3 regions of the Streptomyces sp. NPDC049597 genome follow, and region 2 is predicted to be linked to each of the others. Evidence: riboswitches for the same ligand, from Rfam matches in the RefSeq annotation. Region 2 holds a riboswitch; each other region holds the start of a gene.
What was found. Region 2 has a riboswitch for thiamine pyrophosphate ahead of AB0K02_RS19020 (thiamine ABC transporter substrate-binding protein). Riboswitches for the same ligand answer to the same signal wherever they lie in the genome.
Positions count from the first base shown of each region.

Region 1: it holds a riboswitch for thiamine pyrophosphate, as region 2 does, so the genes downstream of both, thiC (phosphomethylpyrimidine synthase ThiC) here and AB0K02_RS19020 (thiamine ABC transporter substrate-binding protein) in region 2, are expected to answer to the same signal.
Region 3: it holds a riboswitch for thiamine pyrophosphate, as region 2 does, so the genes downstream of both, thiO (glycine oxidase ThiO) here and AB0K02_RS19020 (thiamine ABC transporter substrate-binding protein) in region 2, are expected to answer to the same signal.

Region 1 is NZ_JBFAOY010000025.1:97,275-105,126, reverse strand. It holds gene AB0K02_RS25565 (SsgA family sporulation/cell division regulator) at 88-522, shown strand; gene AB0K02_RS25560 (YibE/F family protein) at 545-1,873, opposite strand; TPP riboswitch at 1,945-2,077, shown strand; gene thiC (phosphomethylpyrimidine synthase ThiC) at 2,070-3,845, shown strand; gene AB0K02_RS25550 (hypothetical protein) at 4,001-4,825, opposite strand; gene AB0K02_RS25545 (metallophosphoesterase) at 4,974-6,056, opposite strand; gene AB0K02_RS25540 (LacI family DNA-binding transcriptional regulator) at 6,232-7,344, opposite strand; gene hisC (histidinol-phosphate transaminase) at 7,707-7,852, shown strand, end outside.
Region 2 is NZ_JBFAOY010000015.1:99,975-107,826, reverse strand. It holds gene AB0K02_RS19035 (phosphatidate cytidylyltransferase) at 1-147, shown strand, start outside; gene AB0K02_RS19030 (hypothetical protein) at 348-731, shown strand; gene rlmN (23S rRNA (adenine(2503)-C(2))-methyltransferase RlmN) at 943-2,049, shown strand; TPP riboswitch at 2,113-2,237, shown strand; gene AB0K02_RS19020 (thiamine ABC transporter substrate-binding protein) at 2,233-3,330, shown strand; gene AB0K02_RS19015 (iron ABC transporter permease) at 3,369-4,985, shown strand; gene AB0K02_RS19010 (ABC transporter ATP-binding protein) at 4,985-6,040, shown strand; gene AB0K02_RS19005 (LOG family protein) at 6,063-7,178, opposite strand; gene AB0K02_RS19000 (hypothetical protein) at 7,266-7,852, opposite strand, start outside.
Region 3 is NZ_JBFAOY010000001.1:35,173-43,024, forward strand. It holds gene thiE (thiamine phosphate synthase) at 1-167, opposite strand, end outside; gene AB0K02_RS00155 (Rv2175c family DNA-binding protein) at 304-669, opposite strand; gene AB0K02_RS00160 (FAD-dependent oxidoreductase) at 714-1,943, opposite strand; gene AB0K02_RS00165 (hypothetical protein) at 1,953-2,312, opposite strand; TPP riboswitch at 2,395-2,506, shown strand; gene thiO (glycine oxidase ThiO) at 2,504-3,682, shown strand; gene thiS (sulfur carrier protein ThiS) at 3,679-3,879, shown strand; gene AB0K02_RS00180 (thiazole synthase) at 3,885-4,679, shown strand; gene pknB (Stk1 family PASTA domain-containing Ser/Thr kinase) at 4,911-6,845, shown strand; gene AB0K02_RS00190 (deoxyribonuclease IV) at 6,851-7,699, shown strand; gene AB0K02_RS00195 (DUF4396 domain-containing protein) at 7,792-7,852, shown strand, end outside.

The DNA.
Region 1 (7,852 bases), on a different contig from region 2:
AGAGCCGGCAGCGATCGTTCCTGGCCGTTTCCCTCCTTTTTTCGTCAGCACGATTCATTCCATGCTTCAGCTACTGCGAGGTACGTGATGCGCGAGTCGGTCCAGGCCGAGGTTCTGATGAGTTTTCTCGTCTCCGAGGAGCTGTCCTTCCGGATCCCGGTGGAGCTGCGCTACGACACCGCGGATCCGTACGCGGTGCGGATGACCTTCCACCTTCCCGGTGACGCCCCCGTGACCTGGGCCTTCGGCCGGGAACTCCTGCTCGACGGGATCAACACGCCGAGCGGGGACGGCGACGTGCACATCGCGCCGACCCGGGCCGAGGCGCTGTCGGACGTCCACATCCGGCTGCGCGTCGGGAGCGATTCCGCGCTGTTCCGCGTCGGCGCTCCGCCGCTCGTCGCCTTCCTCGACCGTACGGACAAGCTGGTGCCGCTCGGCCAGGAGCTCGCGCTGGGTGATTTCGAGGTCAGCCTGGAGGAGGCGCTCGGGCGCATCCTGGCCGAGGAGAACGCCGGCTGACGGCCGGTGATCGGCCGCCGCGCTACTTCTTGCGGCGCCGCCCCCTGCCGCCCCGTGCGGGCGCGGCCGCACCTTCGGCCGCCCGTCCCGGGCGATCCGCGGACACGACGAGTGCGGCGAGCGCGGTGGTCACGGGTACGGAGGCGACGAGCCCGATCGAGCCCACCAGGGTCCGGACGATCTCCTCCGCCACCAGCTCGCTGTTGGCCACCGTGCCCACGCTGGACTGGGCGATCGAGAACAGCAGCAGCAGCGGCAGCGCCGCGCCCGCGTACGCGAGGACGAGCGTGTTGACGACCGAGGCGATGTGGTCGCGGCCGATCCGGATGGCGGAGCGGTAGAGGGCGCGCGGCCCCATGTCCGGGTCGGCCTGGTGCAGTTCCCACACCGCCGACGTCTGGGTCACGGTGACGTCGTCGAGCACGCCGAGTGAGCCGATGATGACCCCCGCGAGCAGCAGGCCGCTCATGTCGATGTTCGGATAGAGGCCCTTGATCAGGCCGGTGTTGTCGTCGGTGTTGCCGCTGAGACTGGCCCAGCCGATGAACAGTGAGCCGAGCAGGCCGATGAGAAGCAGTGAGATCAGCGTGCCCAGTACGGCGACCGACGTCCGCGCGGTGATGCCGTGGCACGAGTAGAGCGCGATGAGCATGATCGCGCTGGCCCCGACCACCGCGACGATCAGCGGATTCGAACCCTGCAGGATCGCGGGCAGGATGAACAGCGTCAGCACGGCGAACGAGACGGCGAGCGCGATCAGCGCCATCACGCCGCGCATGCGTCCGACCAGGACGACCACCAGGGCGAAGATGCCCGCCAGCAGGGCCATCGGGAATCCGCGGTCCACGTCGGTCACCGAGTACTGCAGATCGCGGGGCGCGTCCGGCGCGTACGCCACCACCACGCCCTGGCCCTCCTTCAACTGACGCGGCGCGTCGGGCTGGACGATCTCGACGAACTTCCGGCCCTTGTCCTTGCCGGTGGTGACCTCGACGGTGGCCTTTCCGCAGTCTCCTCGCTGCGCGGTGACCGCCTCGCGGCCCTCGGGCGTCGAGGTGTCGCCCGTCGGCGGGACCTGGCCGGCGTTGACGTCCTTGCAGTCGACCCTCTCGACGCTCACCACCCTGCCCTGCTCGGTCTGCCGGTCGAAGCCGACGCCGGAGCGCTCGTGGCCGGGCGCCGAGCCCGGCCACAGCACGGCGAGGCCGACGAGAACGGCCGTCGCGAAGGGGATCAGCACCGCGGCGATGACCTTGCGAAGGTGCTGGGAGACGGGCGCCGCCGGCCCGTGACTGTGCACGTGGCCGTGGTCGTGGCCCTGCTGTTCGGGGTGCTGCGGTGATGAGGTCACGGACAGATCATCGCAAGAACGAGAGGGGCCCTCTGTTCAGCGCGCCAGACGTGACGCTAGCGTGGTGTCACCTTTGCACACGCGGGAGCTCGGAGCACCGGGCTGAGAGGGCGCTGACCTTCGTACATCCGTACGGGACAGCTGCGCCGACCGCCGAACCTGTTACCGGGTAATGCCGGCGTAGGGAGTAGGTCTCATGACCGTATCGGACGCACGCACGCCTGCCTCGAACCAGAACGACGAGGCCGGGAAGTCCATCGGCTGGCACAAGGGGTACGTCGAGGGCTCGCGTCCCGACCTCCGTGTGCCGGTCCGCAAGGTGCACCTCACCAACGGCAAGGACGTGACGCTGTACGACACGTCCGGGCCGTACACGGATCCCAACATCGAGACGGACGTACGCCGCGGTCTGCCGCCGCTTCGGGAGAACTGGATCGTCGCTCGCGGCGACACCGAGGAGTACGCGGGCCGCCCGGTCCGCCCGGAGGACGACGGAATCAAGCACACCTCGCCGCGCGGCGGCCTGCGCAACCTCGACGCCGTCTTCCCCGGCCGTCAGCGTCAGCCGCGGCGGGGCCGGGACGGGCAGGCGGTGACGCAGCTCGCGTACGCCCGCCGCGGCGAGATCACGCCGGAGATGGAGTACGTCGCCCTCCGGGAGAACGTCGCGCCCGAGGTGGTGCGGGAGGAGATCGCGGCGGGCCGCGCCGTCCTGCCGGCGAACGTCAACCACCCGGAGATCGAGCCGATGATCATCGGCAAGCGGTTCCTGGTGAAGGTCAACGCCAACATCGGCAACTCCGCGGTCACCTCCTCCATCGAGGAGGAGGTCGAGAAGATGACCTGGGCGACCCGCTGGGGCGCCGACACGGTCATGGACCTGTCCACGGGCCGGAACATCCACACCACGCGCGAGTGGGTCCTGCGCAACTCCCCCGTGCCGATCGGCACCGTGCCGCTCTACCAGGCGCTGGAGAAGGTGGACGGCAGGGCCGAGGAACTGACCTGGGAGATCTACAAGGACACGGTCATCGAGCAGGCCGAGCAGGGCGTCGACTACATGACCGTCCACGCCGGCGTCCGCCTGCCGTACGTGCCGCTCACGGCCAACCGCAAGACCGGGATCGTCTCGCGCGGCGGCTCGATCATGGCCGCGTGGTGCCTGGCGCACCACAAGGAGAGCTTCCTCTACGAGCACTTCGAGGAGCTCTGCGAGATCCTCGCCGCGTACGACGTCACGTACTCCCTCGGCGACGGCCTGCGACCCGGCTCGATCGCGGACGCCAACGACGAGGCGCAGTTCGCGGAGCTCAGGACGCTCGGTGAGCTGAACACGATCGCCAAGCGGCACCACGTGCAGACCATGATCGAGGGCCCGGGCCACGTCCCGATGCACAAGATCAAGGAGAACATCGACCTCCAGCAGGAGATCTGCGAGGAGGCGCCGTTCTACACGCTCGGCCCGCTGACCACGGACATCGCTCCGGCCTACGACCACATCACCTCCGGCATCGGAGCGGCGATGATCGCGTGGTGGGGCACGGCCATGCTCTGCTACGTGACGCCCAAGGAGCACCTGGGCCTGCCGAACCGCGACGACGTGAAGACCGGCGTCATCACCTACAAGATCGCGGCACACGCGGCGGACCTGGCCAAGGGGCACCCGGGCGCCCAGGAGTGGGACGACGCGCTGTCCGACGCCCGCTTCGAGTTCCGCTGGGAGGACCAGTTCAACCTGGCCCTCGACCCCGACACCGCTCGGGAGTTCCACGACGAGACGCTGCCCGCGGAGCCGGCGAAGACCGCGCACTTCTGCTCCATGTGCGGTCCGAAGTTCTGCTCGATGAAGATCTCCCAGGACATCCGCCGACAGCACGGCGGCAACCAGGAGGAGATCGAGGCGGGCATGGCGGAGAAGTCCAAGGAGTTCGCCGCTGCGGGCAACCGGGTCTACCTGCCCATCGCGGACTGACACAGGTCACGGACCGCCGCCTCCGCCCGGCCCCCTTGCGTCCGGCCCCTTTCCGTCCGGCCCTCGTGCACGAGCACGGGTGCGGACGTCGGTGGCGCGGGCGGAGGCCGGGCGTACGGCGGCGGTGCCCGCTGGTCCGGTGGGCGGGCCGGCGGTCAGTCCGGCTGGTGCTCCGGGCCGCCGAAGTCGGGGCTGGAGAAGTCCGGACTGGTGTAGGTCGGACGCCGGCCCGCTGTACGGCCCTCGGCCGGGCTGGAGAAGTCCGGCCCGCTGTAGCCGACCTTGGGGATGCGGTTCACGCGGTGCGGGGGACCGGCCGGGGACGCCGTGGCGGCGGGGTCGGTCAGGGCCGCGCGGAGGAAGGGCAGGATGCCCCGCTCCAGCAGGGCCTCGCACCAGGCCTCTTTGGCCAGCCGGACCTCGTCCGGCAGCTCGCCCTCCTGCCGCCCGTCCGCGACATGGCTGGCACCGTTGCGCAGGGCGGTGAGCAGCAGCGCGACGGCCGCCACCAGAATGGCGGCGGCCATGAGCGCCCCGAAGACCCAGCCGGTGAAGACCAGGGTGTCGGCGAAGGACGGGGTGGGGCTCAGCATCTTGAGGATGTAGCCGACGATCAGGAAGATCGCGGCCGCCGTGCCCGCGAGGAGCGGCGCCAGGACGGCGACGACGGCCGCGACTCCGGCGCCGGTCCCGGCCGCCTCGCCGGCCGGGGCGGTGGGCGAAGAGCCGTGCACCGAAGCGGCGGCGGACGCGCGCGTCTCCGCGCGGACCTTCACATAGTGCTCGTACTCGGCGGCGGCCGAGGCGGTGATCAGCGCCGTCGCGCTCAGGGCCATGGCGCGCAGTTGTTCGGGGCTCAGCCGCGCTTGCACGGCGGCCGGATCCTGACGTTCGCGGGCGTCGCGCAGTGCGCCGTCGAGGACCCGCTCGTACTCGGCGCGGTCCTCGGTCAGCAGGTGCGGAGCGCTGTTCATGTGCATCCCCCGATGCTCCGTAGGGCCGGACCGCCCGTGTGTGCCGGGCAGTTGGGCGGAAACGGAGGAGAGCCTGCTACGGATAGGCCGATGGTAGAGCGGTTACGCCACGGCGTGACAGGGGGTTTCCGTAAATCGCCTGCCGCCGCCCCGGTCAGCCCCGCAGCGGGAGCTGCTGGACAAGAAGCTTTCCGGCCATGGTCACTCCGCCGTCCATGGCGATGGCCAGATTGTCCGCGTACACATGGGGACTTTCGACGACGGGACGCTCGCCGTCCTCGCCGTCCTCGGTGCCGACCTCACCGAGGAGGTACGGGATCGGGCTGTGGCCGTGCACCACGCGCGTGCCGCCGTACGCGGACAGCAGTTCGCGCACGGCCTGCGGGCCGCCTTCGTCGCGGAAGGCGAAGCGCTTGGTGAACTTGCGGAACAGGTCCCAGCACTCGTCGGCGTCATTACGGGTGAGGATCGCGTGCACCGCGTCGTTGACGTCCTCGATGGTCGAGCCGTATTCGAGGTAGGCGGTGGTGTCGGAGTGGAGCAGCAGATGGCTGTCCTCCTCCACGATCGCGTCGAGCCGGGCCATCCACTGCAGGTGGACGTCCTGCAGCCGGTCCATGTCGTATTTCTGGCCGCCGTTGAGCAGCCAGGCGGCCTGGAAGGTGGCGGTGCCCGCACCGGAGTTGACGGGGGTGTCCCCGAAGCGCTTCGCGCCGATCAGCAGCAGCTCGTGGTTGCCCATGAGCGCCTTGCAGTAGCCGCCGGCGGCCGCGGCCTCCGCGGACAGCCGCATGACGAGGTCGATGACGCCGATGCCGTCGGGGCCGCGGTCGGTGAAGTCGCCGAGGAACCAGAGCCGGGCGTTGCCCGCGGACCAGCGGCCCTCGGAGTCGATGAGGCCCTTCTCGGCGAGGGCGGCGACGAGTTCGTCGAGGTAGCCGTGGACGTCGCCGACGACGTAGAGCGGGCCGAGGCCGTCGGGCGCCGGCTGGTCGTCCACCGTGACCTGCACCTGGACGGTGTCGCCCGGTCCGCCGCGGGTGATCACGGGAAGGTCGCGCGCGGTGGGGGTGTAGCCCTCCGGCGGCTCTCCCTCGGGGAACGCGTTGCCGGGGTGGCCCGCGTGGCCGGGGTCCACGGACTGCGACTGCACGGGAACCTGCGCGTACGGCGGCACGCGGAAATCACGCAGCGTTGCCGTCCGCACCACGGGTCCTTGACCGGCCCCCTGAGTCATCGACCCCTCCACCACCGTCGCGCCGCCGTTCACCTCTCGGCCCAGCCTGGTCGAGGGTGGTCCGCGGTGTCGTTCGCCCATCATAGGAATGAGCCCGGCGGTGTGTGACGCACCAGGGGTGGTGAATCCTTCCGCACCCCTGGTTCATCGGCCCTTTCGCCCCAATTGGGTTGGTCTAGTCCTTCGTGGGGGACCGCGGCGCGCTCACCGTGGTGCGCGGAGGACGGCGCTGTGAGGACGTCCTGACGATCAGTTCGGTCGGTATCACCTGCTCGATCGGCCGGTCCTCGTCGACCCCCTCGATGGCGTCGATCAGCAGCTGGACCACGGCCGTGCCGATCCGGCGGGGCTTGAGCGAGAGCGTCGTGATCGGCGGCTCGGTGGTGGCGTACACGGTCGACTCGCTGCAGCACACGAGCAGCAGGTCGTCGGGGACGCGCAGGCCGTACCGCCGGGCGGCGGCCAGCAGGTCGGTGCCGTTGGGGTCGAAGAGGCCGTAGACGGCGTCGGGCCGGTCCGGCCGGGCGAGCAGCCGGTCGGCGGCGACGGCACCCGCGCAGGGGTCGTGCGCCGGGTAGGACTCGTAGACCGGGTCCTGGCCGACCCGTTGGCACCAGTCGAGGTACGCGGTGGTCGACAGCCGGGTGTAGGTGTCGGTGGTGGTGCCCGTGAGCAGGCCGATCCTGCGGGCGCCGGCGGCGGCGAGGTGGTCGAGCAGGTCGAGTACCGCGGCTTCGTGGTCGTTGTCGACCCAGGCGGTGACCGGGAGCGTACCGGCCGGGCGGCCGTCGGAGACGACGGGCAGGCCCTGGCGCACCAGCTCGGTCACGACGGGGTCGTGGTCGGAGGGGTCGATGACGACGGTGCCGTCGAGGGCGACGTTCGACCAGACGTCGTGGCGCGAGGTGGCGGGGAGGATGACGAGCGCGTACCCGCGGGCGAGCGCGGCGGACGTGGCAGCTCTGGCCATTTCCGCGAAGTACGCGAATTCCGTGAAGGTGAAAGGTTCATCCCCGTAGGTCGTCACGGTCAGGCCGATTAAGCCCGATTTCCCCGTTCTGAGTGTGCGGGCCGCGGCGGAAGGGCGGTAGCCCAGCCGGTCGGCGACCTCGCGGACATGCCGACGAGTGGCGTCCGGGAGTCTCCCTTTGCCGTTGAGCGCGTCGGAGACAGTTGTGATGGAGACTCCGGCTGCGGCGGCGACGTCCCGGATGCCCGCCCGGCCTTGCCGGCTGCCCCGGCGGGATGTGTCCGTCCGGCTCACCTGGTGCTTCCCTGCTGCTGTCATGGCGAGCCGATAGTAGGGCTCGCGCGGTGGGTCTGGCCGGTCGCATATGCAGGCGTTGACAGGCACGTTTTTGCATGATCATTAGAGCTCAAACTCAATGAATATCAAGGCAGTTGGAGGCGGGTGGCTCAATGTGTCGGGTATCCGGCCGTATGGGCCTGTCCACAGGCCCAGGTTGCGAAGAGGTCTCAACTCACCACTACGAGGGATGCGCGCCACGGCGTGAGCCACCGGCGTGCGCCAGGGCTGCGCGCTCCCCTTTTTTCCTTGCCTGCGGCCATTCGCAGCAGCCAGGAATCCTCATAAGGTGAGGAGTATTGGTGTGAGCGGTACCGAACATGCATGATCGAGGAGGACCTGCGGTGAGCGAGACGAGCCCCAAGCTGCGCGCCGAGCTGGACGGCATCCCCACGTACAAGCCCGGCAAGCCGGCGGCGGCCGAAGGCCCGGTCGCCTTCAAGCTCTCCTCCAACGAGAACCCGTACCCGCCGCTGCCCGGCGTCATGGA
Region 2 (7,852 bases):
GAGTCGATGATCAAGCGGGATCTCGGCATCAAGGACATGGGCACCCTGCTCCCCGGCCACGGCGGCATCATGGACCGGCTGGACTCGCTGCTGCCGACGGCCCCGGTGGTGTGGCTGCTGCTGGTGCTGTTCGTCGGCGCCGGCTGACCTGCGGTCTTCTGCGTGAGGGCTCGTCGTCCACAGGGGCGGCGGGCCCTTTGTCGCGTCTCTGGGACACTGGCAGCACCCTGCCCGAGCCCGGAGGGCGCGCACCCAGAGCCCGCCAGTACGGCGCTTGACCCGGCCATACACGGGGGTGAGCGGCCCTGAGCGGGCGCCGGGTCGTCACGCACAGTCGGGGAGGCAGTGTGGCCAGGCGAAGGCAGCGCCGTAAGGCACCACCGCTCAACGCGATTTTCGCCGCTGATACGCAGGTGTTCCGCTTCTACCCGGACGGCACCGTCCTGGACGTGCTCGTACGACCCGCCCCTCAGCCCTCGAGCGCAGAGACTCTGGCGGGCTGGCTGCGCAGAGACAACGTGATCCCGGGCGTGCACGTGGCGCGGTACGTCCTTGAGGGCGAGCAGGTCACGTTCACGACGCGCGGACGCTACCGGGACGAGGAGATCACGGTCCGTGGGACGTGGGTCCGAGGCGTGCTGACGCTCGGCCAGGTCGGCCGAGGCTGGGAGATCCCCCCTCGACGCTTCCAGCGCTTCGATCAACGGCTGGGACGAGTCTGCGATCAGTGACCGGCCTGTGCTGAATCTCTCGGCAGAACACGGCATGACCGGTACTCGCTCACGGCAGTGACGCCCTGTCTCCAGCGATGGATCTCGGGCCGTCTCCGGGTCGTCTCCGGACCGTCCCGGGCCGCCGGAGACGACCCGGACGGCCGGGACGGCCAGCACCGGCGGCTCGGGCCCCTGGCCACAGGGATCCGTCTGCGACACTGGTAGCACCATGCCCAAGCCCGGAGAACTCACTTTCGTCGCGCCCCGCGGAGCCAAGAAGCCCCCGCGGCACCTTGCCGACCTCTCACCCGCCGAGCGCAAGGACGCCGTCGCCGCGATCGGCGAGAAGCCGTTCCGCGCCAAGCAGCTGTCCCAGCACTACTTCGCGCGCTACGCGCACGACCCGGCGCAGTGGACCGACATTCCCGCCTCCGCGCGGGAGAAGCTCGCCACGGAGCTGCTGCCCGACCTGATGTCGGTCGTGCGGCACATCTCCTGCGACAACGACACCACCCGCAAGACGCTGTGGCGCCTCCACGACGGCACGCTCGTCGAGTCCGTCCTGATGCGCTATCCGGACCGCGTCACGATGTGCATCTCCTCGCAGGCGGGCTGCGGGATGAACTGCCCGTTCTGCGCGACCGGGCAGGCCGGTCTCGACCGCAATCTGTCCACCGCCGAGATCGTGCACCAGATCGTCGACGGCATGCGCGCCCTGCGGGACGGAGAGGTGCCCGGGGGCCCCGCCCGGCTGTCCAACATCGTGTTCATGGGCATGGGTGAGCCGCTCGCCAACTACAAGCGGGTCGTCGGCGCCATCCGCCGGCTGACCGACCCCGAGCCGGACGGTCTCGGCCTCTCGCAGCGCGGCATCACCGTCTCCACGGTGGGCCTCGTCCCCGCGATGCTGCGCTTCGCCGACGAGGGCTTCAAGTGCCGCCTCGCCGTCTCCCTGCACGCACCGGACGACGAGCTGCGCGACACCCTCGTCCCGGTCAACACCCGCTGGAAGGTCCGCGAGGTCCTCGACGCCGCATGGGAGTACGCGGAGAAGTCCGGCCGCCGGATCTCCATCGAGTACGCGCTGATCCGCGACATCAACGACCAGGCGTGGCGCGGCGATCTGCTCGGCCGCCTCCTCAAGGGCAAGAGGGTCCACGTCAACCTGATCCCGCTGAACCCGACGCCCGGCTCCAAGTGGACGGCGTCGCGGCCGGAGGACGAGAAGGCGTTCGTCGAGGCCATCGCGGCCCATGGCGTACCGGTCACCGTCCGGGACACCCGGGGGCAGGAGATCGACGGCGCCTGCGGGCAGCTGGCAGCGCAGGAGCGGTGACCGGGGGCCGTCAGCCGTGTGGCTGATACTGTGCCCTGTGCGTTCGCACAAATGAACATCGAAACATTCCGACAGGGGAGCGCAGCAGCGCTGAGAGTGCGGCAGGGGCGCGTCAGGACGCGCCGGGGCCGCAGACCCTCGGACCTGATCCGGGTCATACCGGCGTAGGGAGTCAGCACCATCATGAACAGCCAGCTTCGGCGTGCCACCGGCACGGCGCTCGCCGCCGCCCTCGGCGTCACCGCCCTCGCGGCCTGCGGCGGACAGTCCGAGGACTCCGGGTCCGGCACCGGCGGCGCGTCAAAGACCGTCACCCTCGTCAGCCACGACTCCTTCGCGGCGTCCGACGCCGTGCTCAAGGAGTTCACCCGGCAGACCGGGTACACGGTCAAGGTCCTCAAGAGCGGGGACGCGGGCGCCGCGCTCAACAAGGAGATCCTCACCAAGGGCTCCCCGCAGGGCGACGTCTTCTTCGGCGTCGACAACACCCTGCTCTCCCGCGCCCTCGACAACGACCTGTTCACGCCGTACGAGGCCAAGGGGCTCGACCAGGTGGCGGACGAGGCGCGGCTCGACGCGGACAAGCACCGGGTCACGCCCGTCGACACCGGCGACATCTGCGTGAACTACGACAAGAAGTTCTTCGCCGACAAGAAGCTCGCGCCCCCGAAGACCTTCGCCGACCTCACGAAGCCCGAGTACAAGAACCTGCTCGTCGTGGAGAACCCGGCGACCTCCTCGCCCGGACTCGGCTTCCTGCTCGGCAGCGTCGGCGCGTTCGGCGAGTCCGGCTGGCAGGACTACTGGAAGAAGCTCAAGGCCAACGGCGTCAAGGTCGTCGACGGCTGGGAGCAGGCGTACAACGAGGAGTTCTCCGGCTCCGCCGGCGGGAAGAAGGCGGGGGCCGACCGTCCCCTCGTCGTCTCGTACGCCTCCAGCCCGCCGGTCGAGGTCCTCTACGCCGACCCGCAGCCCGCCGAGGCGCCCACGGGTGTCGCGACCGGCACCTGCTTCCGCCAGATCGAGTTCGCCGGTCTGCTCAAGGGCGCGAAGAACGAGGCGGGAGGCAAGGCGCTGCTGGACTTCCTGATCACCAGGACGTTCCAGGAGGACATGCCGCTCACCATGTTCGTCAACCCCGTGGTCGAGGGCACCAAGCTGCCCGAGCTGTTCACCGAGCACGGTGTGGTCGTCGACAAGCCCGAGACGGTCGCTCCCGGCACGATCGCCGAGAACCGTGAGCAGTGGATCCGGTCGTGGTCCTCGCTCGTCCTGAAGTAGGGCAATCCCTGCGGGGGAACGCGGCGCGGCTCGCCCTGATGGCCGGCCCCGTCGCGTTCTTCGCCGTCTTCTTCGCCTATCCGGTCACCGCGATCGTCGGCCGCGGCCTGCGCGTCGGGGGCGCCTGGCAGTTCGGGCGGTTCGGCGAGGTCCTCGCACGTCCGGACATCCTGCACGTCCTGTGGTTCACCACCTGGCAGGCGCTCGCCTCCACCGCGCTCACCCTGCTCGTCGCCCTGCCCGGCGCCTACGTGTTCGCCCGGCTCGACTTCCCCGGCAAGCGCCTCCTGCGCGCCGTGGTCACGGTGCCGTTCGTGCTGCCGACCGTCGTCGTCGGCACGGCCTTCCTCGCCCTGCTGGGCCGCGGCGGGCTGCTCGACGAGCTGTGGGGCATACGCCTGGACACCACGGTCTGGGCCATCCTGCTCGCGCACGTCTTCTTCAACTACGCCGTGGTCGTCCGCACCGTCGGCGGCCTGTGGTCGCAGCTCGACCCGCGTCAGGAGGAGGCCGCGCGGGTGCTCGGCGCCGGGCGGCTCGCGGCCTGGCGGCGGGTGACGCTTCCCGCGCTCGTGCCGTCCCTCGCCGCGGCGGCGCTGATGGTCTTCCTGTTCACCTTCAGCTCGTTCGGCGTCGTGCAGATCCTCGGCGGCCCCTCCTTCTCCACCCTCGAAGTGGAGATCTACCGGCAGACTGCCGAGATGCTCGACCTGCCGACGGCGGCCGTGCTCACCATGCTGCAGTTCCTGGCCGTCTGCGTCGTCCTCGCCGTCCATGCCCGGGTCGTGCGGCGCCGCGAGGGAGCGCTGAGGCTCGTCGACCCGGCCCGTACGGCGCGCCGGCCGCTCGGAGCCGCCCAGTGGACCGTGCTCTGCGGGGTGCTTCTCAGCGTCGCCCTGCTCCTGATCGCGCCGCTCGGCGTGCTGGTCGAGCGGTCCTTCGACACCCCTCGCGGCTACGGGCTCGACTACTACCGCGCGCTCACCGTGCTCGACGAGCGGGGCGGCGCCTTCCTCGTCCCGCCGATCGACGCCGTGGCCAACTCGCTGGAGTACGCGCTCGTCGCGACCGCCGTCTCGGTGCTGGTCGGGGGGCTCGCGGCGGCCGCCCTCACCCGGCGGGCCGGCCGGCTGGTCCGCGGCTTCGACGCCCTGCTGATGCTGCCCCTCGGCGTCTCGGCGGTGACCGTCGGCTTCGGGTTCCTGATCACGCTCGACGAGCCGCCGCTCGATCTGCGCGGCTCGTGGATGCTGGTGCCGCTCGCACAGGCGCTGGTCGGGGTGCCCTTCGTCGTACGGACCATGCTGCCCGTCCTGCGCGCGGTCGACGTCCGGCTGCGCGAGGCGGCGGCCGTGCTCGGCGCGTCGCCGCTGCGCGCCTGGCGCGAGGTGGACCTGCCGCTGGTGAGCCGGGCGCTGCTCGTGGCGGCGGGTTTCGCGTTCGCCGTCTCGCTCGGCGAGTTCGGCGCGACCGTCTTCATCGCCCGGCCCGACCAGCCGACGCTGCCCGTCGCCGTCGCCCGGCTGCTGGGCAGGCCCGGCGAGCTCAACTACGGGCAGGCGATGGCCCTCGGCACGATCCTGATGGTGGTGTGCGCCGCCGCGCTGCTCCTCCTCGAACGCCTCCGTACCGACACCCCCTCCGAGGAGTTGTGATGGCGCTGCTGGAACTGGAGGGCGTCACCGTACGGTTCGGTTCGCGGGCCGCCCTCGACGCGGTGGACCTGAAGGTCGCCGAGCACGAGATCGTCTGCGTGCTGGGACCGAGCGGCAGCGGCAAGTCCACGCTGCTCAGGGTGGTCGCCGGACTCCAGCGCGCCGACGCGGGCCGGGTGCTGCTCGCGGGAGCCGACCAGGCCGGGGTGCCGGTCCACCGTCGGGGCGTGGGGCTGATGTTCCAGGACCATCAGCTCTTCCCGCACCGCGACGTGGCGGGCAACGTCGCGTTCGGGCTGCGCATGCGTCCTCACCGGGCCGGGGAGACATCGCGCGCCGACCGTGGTGAACAGGGCCGCCGGGTGGAGGAGTTGCTGGAGCTCGTCGGTCTGCCGGGGGCGCAGCGGCGGTCCGTGGCCGCGCTGTCCGGCGGCGAGCAGCAGAGGGTCGCGCTCGCCAGGGCGCTGGCGCCGGAGCCCCAGCTGCTGATGCTCGACGAGCCGCTCGGCCAGCTGGACCGCGGGCTGCGCGAGCGGCTCGTCGTCGAACTGCGCGGGCTCTTCGGCAGGTTGGGGACCACGGTCCTCGCCGTCACCCACGACCAGGGGGAGGCCTTCGCGCTCGCCGACCGTGTCGTGGTCATGAGCGAGGGGCGCATCGCCCAGACGGGTACGCCGCTGGAGGTGTGGCAGCGCCCCGCGTCCGAGTTCGTCGCGCGCTTCCTCGGCTTCGACAACGTCGTGCCGGCCACGGTCGGCGGCGGGGCCGCCGACACCCCCTGGGGCAGGATTCCCGTCCCGGACCGCTCGCCGCAGGGCGCACGCATGCTGCTCGTACGGCCGTCCGGCGTGCATGTCGTTGAGCCGGGCCGGGGCTCGGCGGCCACGGTCGTCTCGCGGACCTTCCGCGGCAGCCACGTCGCCCTGCGCCTGCGTCCCGCCGAGGGGCCCGTGCTGGAGGCCGAGTGCTCCCTGCGGGACGCGCCGGGTGAAGGAGAGGGAGTCGGCGTGGTGTTCGCCGCGGACGACGTGGTGGTCCTGGAGTCCGGAGCCTGATCACGGGGCCCGCTGCCGGCAGCTACGCGCCGGCCCCCAGCCGCAGCAGTGCCCGGGGCACCTCGTCGACCGAGTCCACCAGGGCGATCCGCGACTCCATGGCCCGGCCCCGTGCGAGCGAGCGCAGCAGGGGCCACGTGGGCAGATGGCCGGTCCAGTGGGCGCGGTCGACGAGCACCATGGGGGTCGGTTCGCCGTGCGACCCGTAGTAGTTCGGGGTCGCGTTGTCGAAGATCTCCTGCACCGTTCCCGCCGCGCCCGGCAGGAAGACCACGCCCGCGTCGCAGCGGGCCAGCAGGCCGTCCTCGCGCGTGGCGTTGGCGAAGTACTTGGCGATGTGCCCGGCGAACGCGTTCGGCGGCTCGTGCCCGTAGAACCAGGTGGGGATGCCGACCGAGTCGGCGCCCCGCGGCCAGCGGGCGCGCACCTCGAAGGCCGCCTGTGCCCAGTCGGTCACCGAGGGCATGAAGGAAGGCGCCTTCGCCAGCAACTGGAGCGCGTCCTCCAGCATGTCCTCGGAGTGCGCGGCCGCGTAGGCGCCGAGGTTGGCGGCCTCCATCGCGCCCGGTCCGCCCCCGGTCGCCACCGTGAAGCCCGCACGGGTGAGAGTGCGGCCGAGCCGTGCCGCGCCGGCGTACGCCTCGGTGCCCCGGCCCATCGCGTGGCCGCCCATCACGCCCACCACACGTGCGCCGACGAGGAGTTCGTCGAGGGCGTCCGAGAGGGCGTCGTCGTGGATCGCGCGGAGCATCGAGGCGAACACGTCGCCGTCGGCCCTGGTGCGCCGGAACCAGTCGTGGGCGAGGGCGTCCGGGGTGGCCGCGTATCCGCCGTCGAGCCCGGCGAAGAGCTCGTCCGCGGTGTAGAGGCGGCCGCGGTACGGGTCGATGGGCACGTCCGGAACGGGTGGGAAGACGAGGGCCCCGTCGGCGCGGACCTTCGCCGCGGCCGCGGGCTCCATCGGGCAGCCGAGGAACACGGCCTGGTCGGTGTCCGCGGACAACAGCACGGACGTGCGCCGTGTGAGGTCGACGGACTGGACGCGGAATCCGGCGAGCGAGCCGCGGGAGACGACCCGGTCGAATGCCTCGAGTGACTCGATCTCGCGGTGCTCCGCCTGCGGTTCGGGGTGCGTCATGGGCCCACGATAGGCCGCGCCCGGGGGTCCGTACCGCCCGTGGGGAAGGGCGGGGGCCCGCGAGGGGGCGGGGTACGGAGGAGAGGCCTAGCCCTTCAGCGGCGCGGCCGCCAGAGTGGCGATCGTCAGGGTCAGCGGTGCGAACAGCAGCAGCAGCGCCCCCGCGCGCAGCCACGCGGCCCGGCGCAGCGCCGCCGGGTGCGCGCCCAGCCGCAGCAGGGCCTCGGTCGTGCCGGCGCGCGACTGCCGGGCCTCCAGCGCCGCGGTGAGAAGCGTGGCCGTCGTGCAGGCGACGACGAGTGCCGCGCCCAGCGCGGTCATCGGGCCCCAGAGGCGGGACACGTCCCCGTGGAGCGCGGTCACCGCGAGCGCCCCGGAGGCCGTCGCGCAGACCACCCCGAGCGGGCGGCCGATACGGCGGGCCTCCGCCATGAGGACGCGGCCCGCGAGCAGCCGGGTCGCACCGGGCCGTACGGCCTGCAGGAGACGGCCGCACAGGTGCGTCAGGGCCGGGCCCGCGAGCCACAGGCCGGCCGCGGCCAGCACCCAGCCGGCGAGGACTCCGGCCGGGTGGCCGCCGATCGGGCCGGGCAGGGCGAGCGCATGACCGGAGGGCCGTCCGCTCGCGTACGTCTCGACGGCGAGGCCGCCGGCGATCATGGCGACACCCCACG
Region 3 (7,852 bases), on a different contig from region 2:
TGCTCCAGCTCCTCGCCCGCCTCCATGCCCTTGTCGCGCAGCTGGACGATGTCGACGCCGCCGGCGAGCACGGCGTCCAGGAACTCCGCCAGGTCGCCCTGGCGCTTCCGGGCGTCCGTGCACAGGTACAGGCGGGCGTCGCCGAGCAGTTCGCGAGCCGTGGACATGGTGCTTCCCCCCGCAGGATGGGTGATGAGCGGCGCGCGGGTACGGGCGGGGGCCGTGCGGCTCCCGCCCGTACCCGCGCGCTCCGATGGTTCGGGACGAGGCCGTCCTGTCAGGACGGGGACGTCGGGACGGACGTCAGACGGCGAGCGCCTGAGCCCGGCGCTTGACCTCCGTGCCGCGATTCTCGCTCAGGGCCTGCGCCGGGGTGCCCGGCAGGGTCGGGTCGGGAGTGAACAGCCACTCCAGCATCTCTTCGTCGGTGAAGCCGTCGTCCCGCAGCAGCGTCAGGGTCCCGGAGAGGCCCTTGACCACCTTGTTGCCGTCGATGAAGGCGGCAGGCACCTGCAGTGTCCTGTTCTCACCACGGCGGACGGCGATGAGCTGGCCCTCCTTGACCAGCTGCCGCACGCGCGTCACCTCGACATCGAGCATTTCCGCGATGTCGGGCAGGTGGAGCCAGGCGGGGACGAGAGCATCGATCTTTGCGTCAATCTCGGTCACAGGAACAAGCCTGCCATCTGCGACTGACAGCCGGTAGCCGACGCCTACGCGGTCGCCGCCTTCAGGGGGACGGACGGGTCGGCGGCCAGGGCCGGGTCCAGCCGCGCGCCGGACGCCACGAGCCTGCGGCCCTGTGCCAGGTCACGCGGCCTGTCGACGGCGAGCAGCGCGACCAGCACGCCCTCGCGCAGCCACAGCACCGACCACTGGGCGTCCACGGCCGGGGCGCCGCGCCACAGCAGCGTGTCGCCCGCCGGATGATGGCCCGCGTACTGCACGAAACGTCCGAACTGCTCCGACCAGAAGTACGGCACCGGGTCGTAGACCGGGGCGGCCCCGAGGATGCCGGCCGCGACCGTACGCGGACCCTGCAGGGCGTTGTCCCAGTGGTGCACGAGCAGCCGCGTGCCGTAGCGGCCCGAGGGGTAGGAGGCGCAGTCCCCCACGGCGTAGACGTCGGGCGCGGAGGTGCGCAGGTGCCGGTCGGCGACGATCGCGCCGTCGGGGCCGAGCTCGATGCCGCTGCCGGCGAGGGCGGCGGTCGCGGGCCTGGCGCCGATGCCGACGACGACGGCCCCGGCCGCGATCCTGCGCCCCGATCCGGCCAGCACCACCGTGCCCGGCTCGACGGCGGCCACCTGCTCGCCGGTGAGCAGCTCGGCACCCGCCTCGGCGTACCAGCGGGCCATGGGCGCCGCGACCTCGGCGGGCAGGGAGCCGGCCAGCGGACGGTCGGCCGCCTCCACGACGGTCACCGCGCAGCCCGCCTCGCGCGCGGCGGTCGCGAACTCCGCGCCGATCCACCCCGCCCCGACCACCACGATGTCGTGCTGCCGCGCGAGGACGGGCCGCAGCCGGGCCGCGTCGTCGAGCGTGCGCAGCAGATGGACGCCCGGGACACCAGCGGTCCCGGGCAGGGCGACGGGCTCGGCTCCGGTGGCGAGGACGAGGACGTCGTACGGGACGGGTCCGGCGGCGGTGTCCACCTCGTGCGCCCCGGGGCGTACGCCGGTCACCTCGCAGCCGAGCCGCAGGTCGACGCCGAGCGCGTCGAAGTCGATGTCGAACGCGGAGCCCTCCGCCGTGCCGAGCAGGATCGCCTTGGAGAGCGGCGGCCGGTCGTACGGCTGGTGCGGTTCGGCGCCGATGAGGGTGACCGGTCCGGTGAAGCCCTGTTCGCGCAGGGCGACCGCGGTCTGCACCCCGGCCATGCCCGCGCCGACCACGACGACGCGCCGTCCGTCCCCTGCCTGCTCCTGCGTGTGCTCGCTCACCGGACCACCTTAGGCTTCTGACGGTCCCTCAGGCAGCAGCTGCTCGACGACGCTGGTCCCGCTGCCCTCCTGCGACTCCCACTCCCAGGCCTCCTCCAGGCGCACCCGCCCGTCGGGGAGTTCGACGACGGTGGACAGGCAGTGGCCGCTGGAGGTCGCGCCGTCCGTCTTCAACTGGACATAACGGAAGTCCAGCCGGTCCCCCACGCGCGTGCCCACGAGGTGGCCGCGCACCACGTCGCCGCCTTCGTACTCGGCCCAGATCCGCCCCCGCTCCTCGTGGTAGAGGAACCGGGTGCGGGTGCCGACCTGGCCCGGGGCCTGGTCCGCCACCGGCGCGAGCACCAGTCCGTCGAGCGATATCGCCACTGCGTCCACCTCCTGCACACCCGCGCCGGGGGACGGCGGCTCCCTTACTGCGCGCCTGGGCGTGGGGTTAGGGTGGCCACCGTAAGGCACTCGCGGGAGCCCGGACGCACCGGGCTGAGAGGGAGGCTGGCGGCCTCCGACCGTACGAACCTGATCCGGGTCATGCCGGCGAAGGGAGGGGCTGGACGCCCATGTCTCGTACACCAGACGCACCCGACGTCCTCGTCGTCGGGGGCGGGATCATCGGCCTGGTCACGGCCTGGCGTGCGGCGCAGCGCGGGCTGCGCGTGACCGTCGTCGATCCGGAGCCCGGCGGCGGGGCCGCGCGGGTCGCGGCCGGCATGCTGGCCGCCGTCACCGAACTCCACTACGGCGAGCAGACACTGCTCGGTCTGAACCTCGCATCGGCCCGGCGCTACCCCGCGTTCGCCGCCGAGCTGGAGGAGGCGAGCGGACTGTCGGTGGGCTACCGCGCGTGCGGCACACTCGCCGTCGCCCTCGACACCGACGACCGCGCGCACCTGCGGGAACTGCACGCCCTGCAACGCCGTTCGGGCCTGGAGTCGGAGTGGCTGACCGGTCGCGAGTGCCGCCGCCTGGAGCCCATGCTCGCGCCGGTGGTGCGCGGCGGCCTGCGCGTCGACGGGGACCACCAGGTGGATCCGCGGCGGCTCGCCACGGCACTGGTCGTCGCCTGCGAGCGGGCCGGGGTCGGCTTCCGTCGCGCCTGGGCGGAGCGGCTGCTGGTCGTGGACGACCGCGCCACGGGCGCGGTCCTGGACGACGGAACGGAACTCGCCGCCGACCAGGTCGTGCTGGCGGGCGGCAGCCTGAGCGGCCGCCTCGGCGGGGTGCCCGACGACGTCCTGCCTCCCGTACGGCCCGTGAAGGGTCAGGTCCTGCGGCTGACGGTGCCCGGCCCGTACGCGCCCTTCCTGTCCCGCACGGTGCGGGCGGTGGTGCGCGGCAGCCAGGTGTACCTGGTGCCGCGCGAGAACGGCGAGCTCGTGGTCGGCGCGACCAGCGAGGAGCTGGGCTGGGACACGACCGTCACCGCCGGCGGCGTGTACGAACTGCTGCGGGACGCGCACGAACTGGTGCCCGGCATCACCGAACTGCCGCTGACCGAGACGCGCTCCGGGCTGCGCCCCGGCTCCCCGGACAACGCGCCGATGCTCGGATTCACCGAGCTGCCGGGGCTGTTGCTCGCGACCGGCCACTACCGCAACGGCGTGCTCCTCACGCCCGTGACCGGCGACGTGCTCGCCGACGCGCTCACCAGCGGTCGGGTACCGGAGTTCGCCGACCCGTTCAGCCCCCGCCGGTTCGCCCGCGCCGGCGCACGCGTACGTCAGGAGCAGCCCGCATGAACGTCTCCGTCAACGGCGAGACACGCGAGCTCGCCGACCGCGCCACCCTGGACACCGTGGTGGCGGCCCTCACCACGGCCCCCTCGGGTGTGGCCGCCGCCGTCAACGAGACCGTCGTCCCGCGCAGCCAGTGGGCGGACACCCGGCTCGGCGACGGCGACCGTGTCGAGATCCTCACCGCCGTGCAGGGAGGCTGAGCGCCGTGGCCGACGACCGTCTCACCATCGGCGGCACCACCTTCACCTCGCGACTGATCATGGGTACGGGCGGGGCGCCGAGCCTCGACGTACTGGAACGCGCGTTGATCGCGAGCGGCACGGAACTCACCACGGTCGCGATGCGGCGTCTCGACCCGACCGTGCAGGGGTCCGTCCTGTCCGTCCTGACCGGACTGGGCATCCAGGTCCTGCCGAACACGGCCGGCTGTTTCACCGCCGGTGAGGCCGTGCTGACGGCGAGGCTCGCGCGGGAGGCGCTGGGCACGGACTGGATCAAGCTGGAGGTCGTCGCGGACGAGCGCACGCTGCTGCCGGACGGCGTGGAACTGCTGGAGGCGGCCGAGACGCTGGTCGACGACGGTTTCACGGTCCTGCCGTACACCAACGACGACCCGGTGCTGGCGCGGAAGCTGGAGGACGTGGGCTGCGCGGCGATCATGCCGCTGGGCTCGCCGATCGGGTCCGGGCTCGGCATCCGCAACCCGCACAACTTCCAGCTGATCACGGAGCAGGCGGGCGTACCGGTGATCCTGGACGCGGGCGCGGGCACGGCGTCGGACGCGGCGCTGGCGATGGAGCTGGGATGCGCGGCGGTGATGCTGGCGTCGGCGGTGACCCGGGCGCAGGAGCCGGTGCTCATGGCGGAGGCGATGCGTCACGCGGTGGAGGCCGGCCGCCTCGCACACCGGGCGGGCCGCATCCCCCGCCGCCATTTCGCGGAGGCGTCGTCGCCGACGGAGGGCCGGGCGCTGCTGGACCCGGAGCGCCCCGCGTTCTGACCCCGTCGGAGCGGTGGGGCCGCCGCACGGCTGTGTCCTCACCCGAACCGGGTCTCCCCCGCCCCCGCCCCTGTGGCTGCCGGCCGTACCTCGACGGCCGCCGGGCCGGGCACGGGAGCGGGGTCTGCCCCGGGAGCACGTCCCCCGCAGGTTCACGACAACCGTCACAGGTGCGCTGCAAGCGGTTCCGGGGCGGGCGGAGCGAACGGTCCGGCCTCGTAGAATCGCCGGGTGGACACGACCCTCTCAGACCCCCTCGTCGGGCAGGTGCTCGACGGCCGCTATCGCGTCGACGCGCGTATCGCCGTCGGCGGCATGGCCACGGTCTACCGGGCCGTCGACACCCGGCTCGACCGGGTCCTCGCGCTCAAGGTGATGCACCCCGACCTCGCCACCGACGCGACGTTCGTGGAGCGGTTCATCCGCGAGGCGAAGTCCGTGGCCCGGCTGGCGCACCCCAATGTGGTCGGGGTCTTCGACCAGGGGGCCGAGGGCGCGTACGTCTATCTGGCGATGGAGTACGTCGCCGGGTGCACCCTGCGCGACGTCCTGCGCGAGCGCGGCGCGCTCCAGCCCCGGGCAGCCCTCGACATCCTGGAGCCCGTGCTCGCCGCGCTCGGCGCCGCGCACCGGGCCGGTTTCGTCCACCGGGACATGAAGCCCGAGAACGTCCTGATAGGCGACGACGGCCGGGTCAAGGTCGCCGACTTCGGGCTGGTCCGCGCGGTCGGCTCGGTCACCAACACCTCCGGCACCGTGCTGGGCACCGTCTCGTACCTCGCGCCCGAGCAGATCGAGTACGGCACGGCCGACACCCGCGCCGACGTGTACGCCTGCGGTGTCGTGCTGTACGAGATGCTCACGGGCGGCAAGCCGCACTCCGGCGACACCCCCGCCCAGGTGCTCTACCAGCACCTGAACGAGGACGTCCCCGCTCCCTCCGCCCTTGTGCCCGGTCTCGCGGTCGAGCTGGACGACCTCGTGGCGAGCGCGACCGCCCGCAACCCCGACATCCGGCCGCACGACGCGGTCGCCCTCCTGGCGCAGGCCCGTGAGGCGCGTGCCGCACTCGATGACGAGCAGCTGGACGCGGTGCCGCCGAAGGCCCGCGGCGAGAACGCCCCCGCGGACACCGCCCCGGACGACGCGCCCACGGACGTGATCCTCCGCGCGCTGCCCCGCGAGCAGCCCAAGGTCCATCACACCGCGCGGCTGACCATGCCGCCGCCCTCCTCACGGCCGCCCGAGAGGCGGCCCGGTCCCGCCCGGGGCCCGCTCGCCCGCCGCGGCGTGTTCGCCCTGATCGTCGCCGTCGTCGCGTTCCTCGGCATCGGCGCGGGCGTCTGGTACATCAACTCCGGCCAGTTCACCCGCGTCCCGGCGGTGATCGGCAAGACGGAGAAGGACGCCCGCCGGCAGCTCGACCGGGCCGGTCTCGAAGCGGGCAAGGTCCGCCACGACTTCAGCGAGACGGTCCCCCGCGGCTCGGTGATCGACAGCGATCCCGCCACGGGCGAGCGCATCCGCGGCAACGGCTCGGTCACGCTGATCGTCTCGCGCGGCCCGAGGATCGTGCAGGTGCCGGATGTCGTCGGCAGGCCGCTCGCCGAGGCCGAGCGCGAGCTGCGCGCGGCGGGCCTGGCACCGGGTGTGGTGACCAGGAAGTTCGACGACAGCGTGCCCCGGGGCTCGGTGATCGGCACCGATCCCGAGGCGGGCAGCAGCCGCAGCCCGGACACCGCGGTGTCGCTCGTGGTCAGCAAGGGCGCGCCGATCGACGTCCCGGACGTCACCGGGGAGTCCGTTCAGGACGCCACCGCCGAGCTCGAAGAAGCCGGTCTCAAGGTGAAGGTGGCCGCCCAGCGGATCAACTCGCCGCACGAGGCGGGTGCGGTCGCGCGGCAGTCCGCCGCGGAGGGCACACGGCTCGCCGCCGGTGACACGATCACGCTCACGGTGTCCAAGGGACCGCGGCTGGTCGAGGTTCCGGACGTGGTGGGCGACAGCGTCGACGACGCCACCGCGGCTCTGGAGGCGGCGGGCTTCGTGGTGGACGTGAAGAAGAACTTCCCGTTCCTCGGCGAGACGGTCGAGAGCCAGTCGGTGGCGGGCGGCGACGAGGCCCCTGAGGGCAGCACGATCACCATCAAGATCAAGGGACTCTAGTGCTCATGCGCAACCCCGTCGGCGGCCACGTCCCGGTGGCCGGCGGCCTGGCCACGACCGGCCTGGCCTACGCGCGGGAACTGGAGGCGGAGGCCGTGCAGGTCTTCGTCGCCAATCCGCGGGGCTGGGCGACGCCCGTCGGAAATCCCGCGCAGGACGAGAAGTTCCGCGCGGAGTGCGTTGCCGACGGTCTCTCGGCCTGGGTGCACGCCCCGTATCTGATCAATTTCGGCTCGCACACCGAGGCAACCGTCGAGCAGTCGGTGATCTCGCTGCGTCACTCGCTGCGCCGGGCGCGGCAGATCGGTGCCCCGGGTGTCGTCGTGCACACGGGTTCGGCGACCGGGGGACGCAGCCGCGAGGTGGCCCTGGCGCAGGTGCGGGAGCGGATGCTGCCGCTGCTGGACGAGCTGACGCACGAGGACGACCCGTGTCTGCTGCTGGAGTCCACGGCGGGCCAGGGTTCGTCGCTCTGCTACCTGGCCTCGGACTTCGGGCCCTACTTCGAGGCGCTCGACGCACACCCCCGGCTGGGGATCTGCCTGGACACCTGCCACATCTTCGCGGCGGGGCACGATCTGGCCGCCCCGCAGGGTGTGGCGCGGACGCTGGACGAGCTCGTCGCGACGGTCGGGGAGGGCCGGCTGAAGCTGATCCATGCCAATGACTCGAAGGACGTGGTGGGGGCGCACAGGGACCGTCACGCGAACATCGGCGCGGGACACATCGGCGAGGAGCCGTTCCGCGAGCTCATGGCCCATCCCGCCACCGAGGGCGTCCCGCTGATCATCGAGACACCGGGCGGCAAGGAGGGGCACGCGGCGGACGTGGCACTGCTGAAGAAACTCCGCTGACGGATCTTCGGCGAGCCATTGAGGAATACCCCTGGGGGGTATACGGTTCTTGCTGTCGGCAGGAACCGCTACCTGACGTTGGGGGCATCGCCATGCAGCACGAGACGCACGCACAGCACACAGGGCACGACCACGCGGCCCACGACCGGGCCG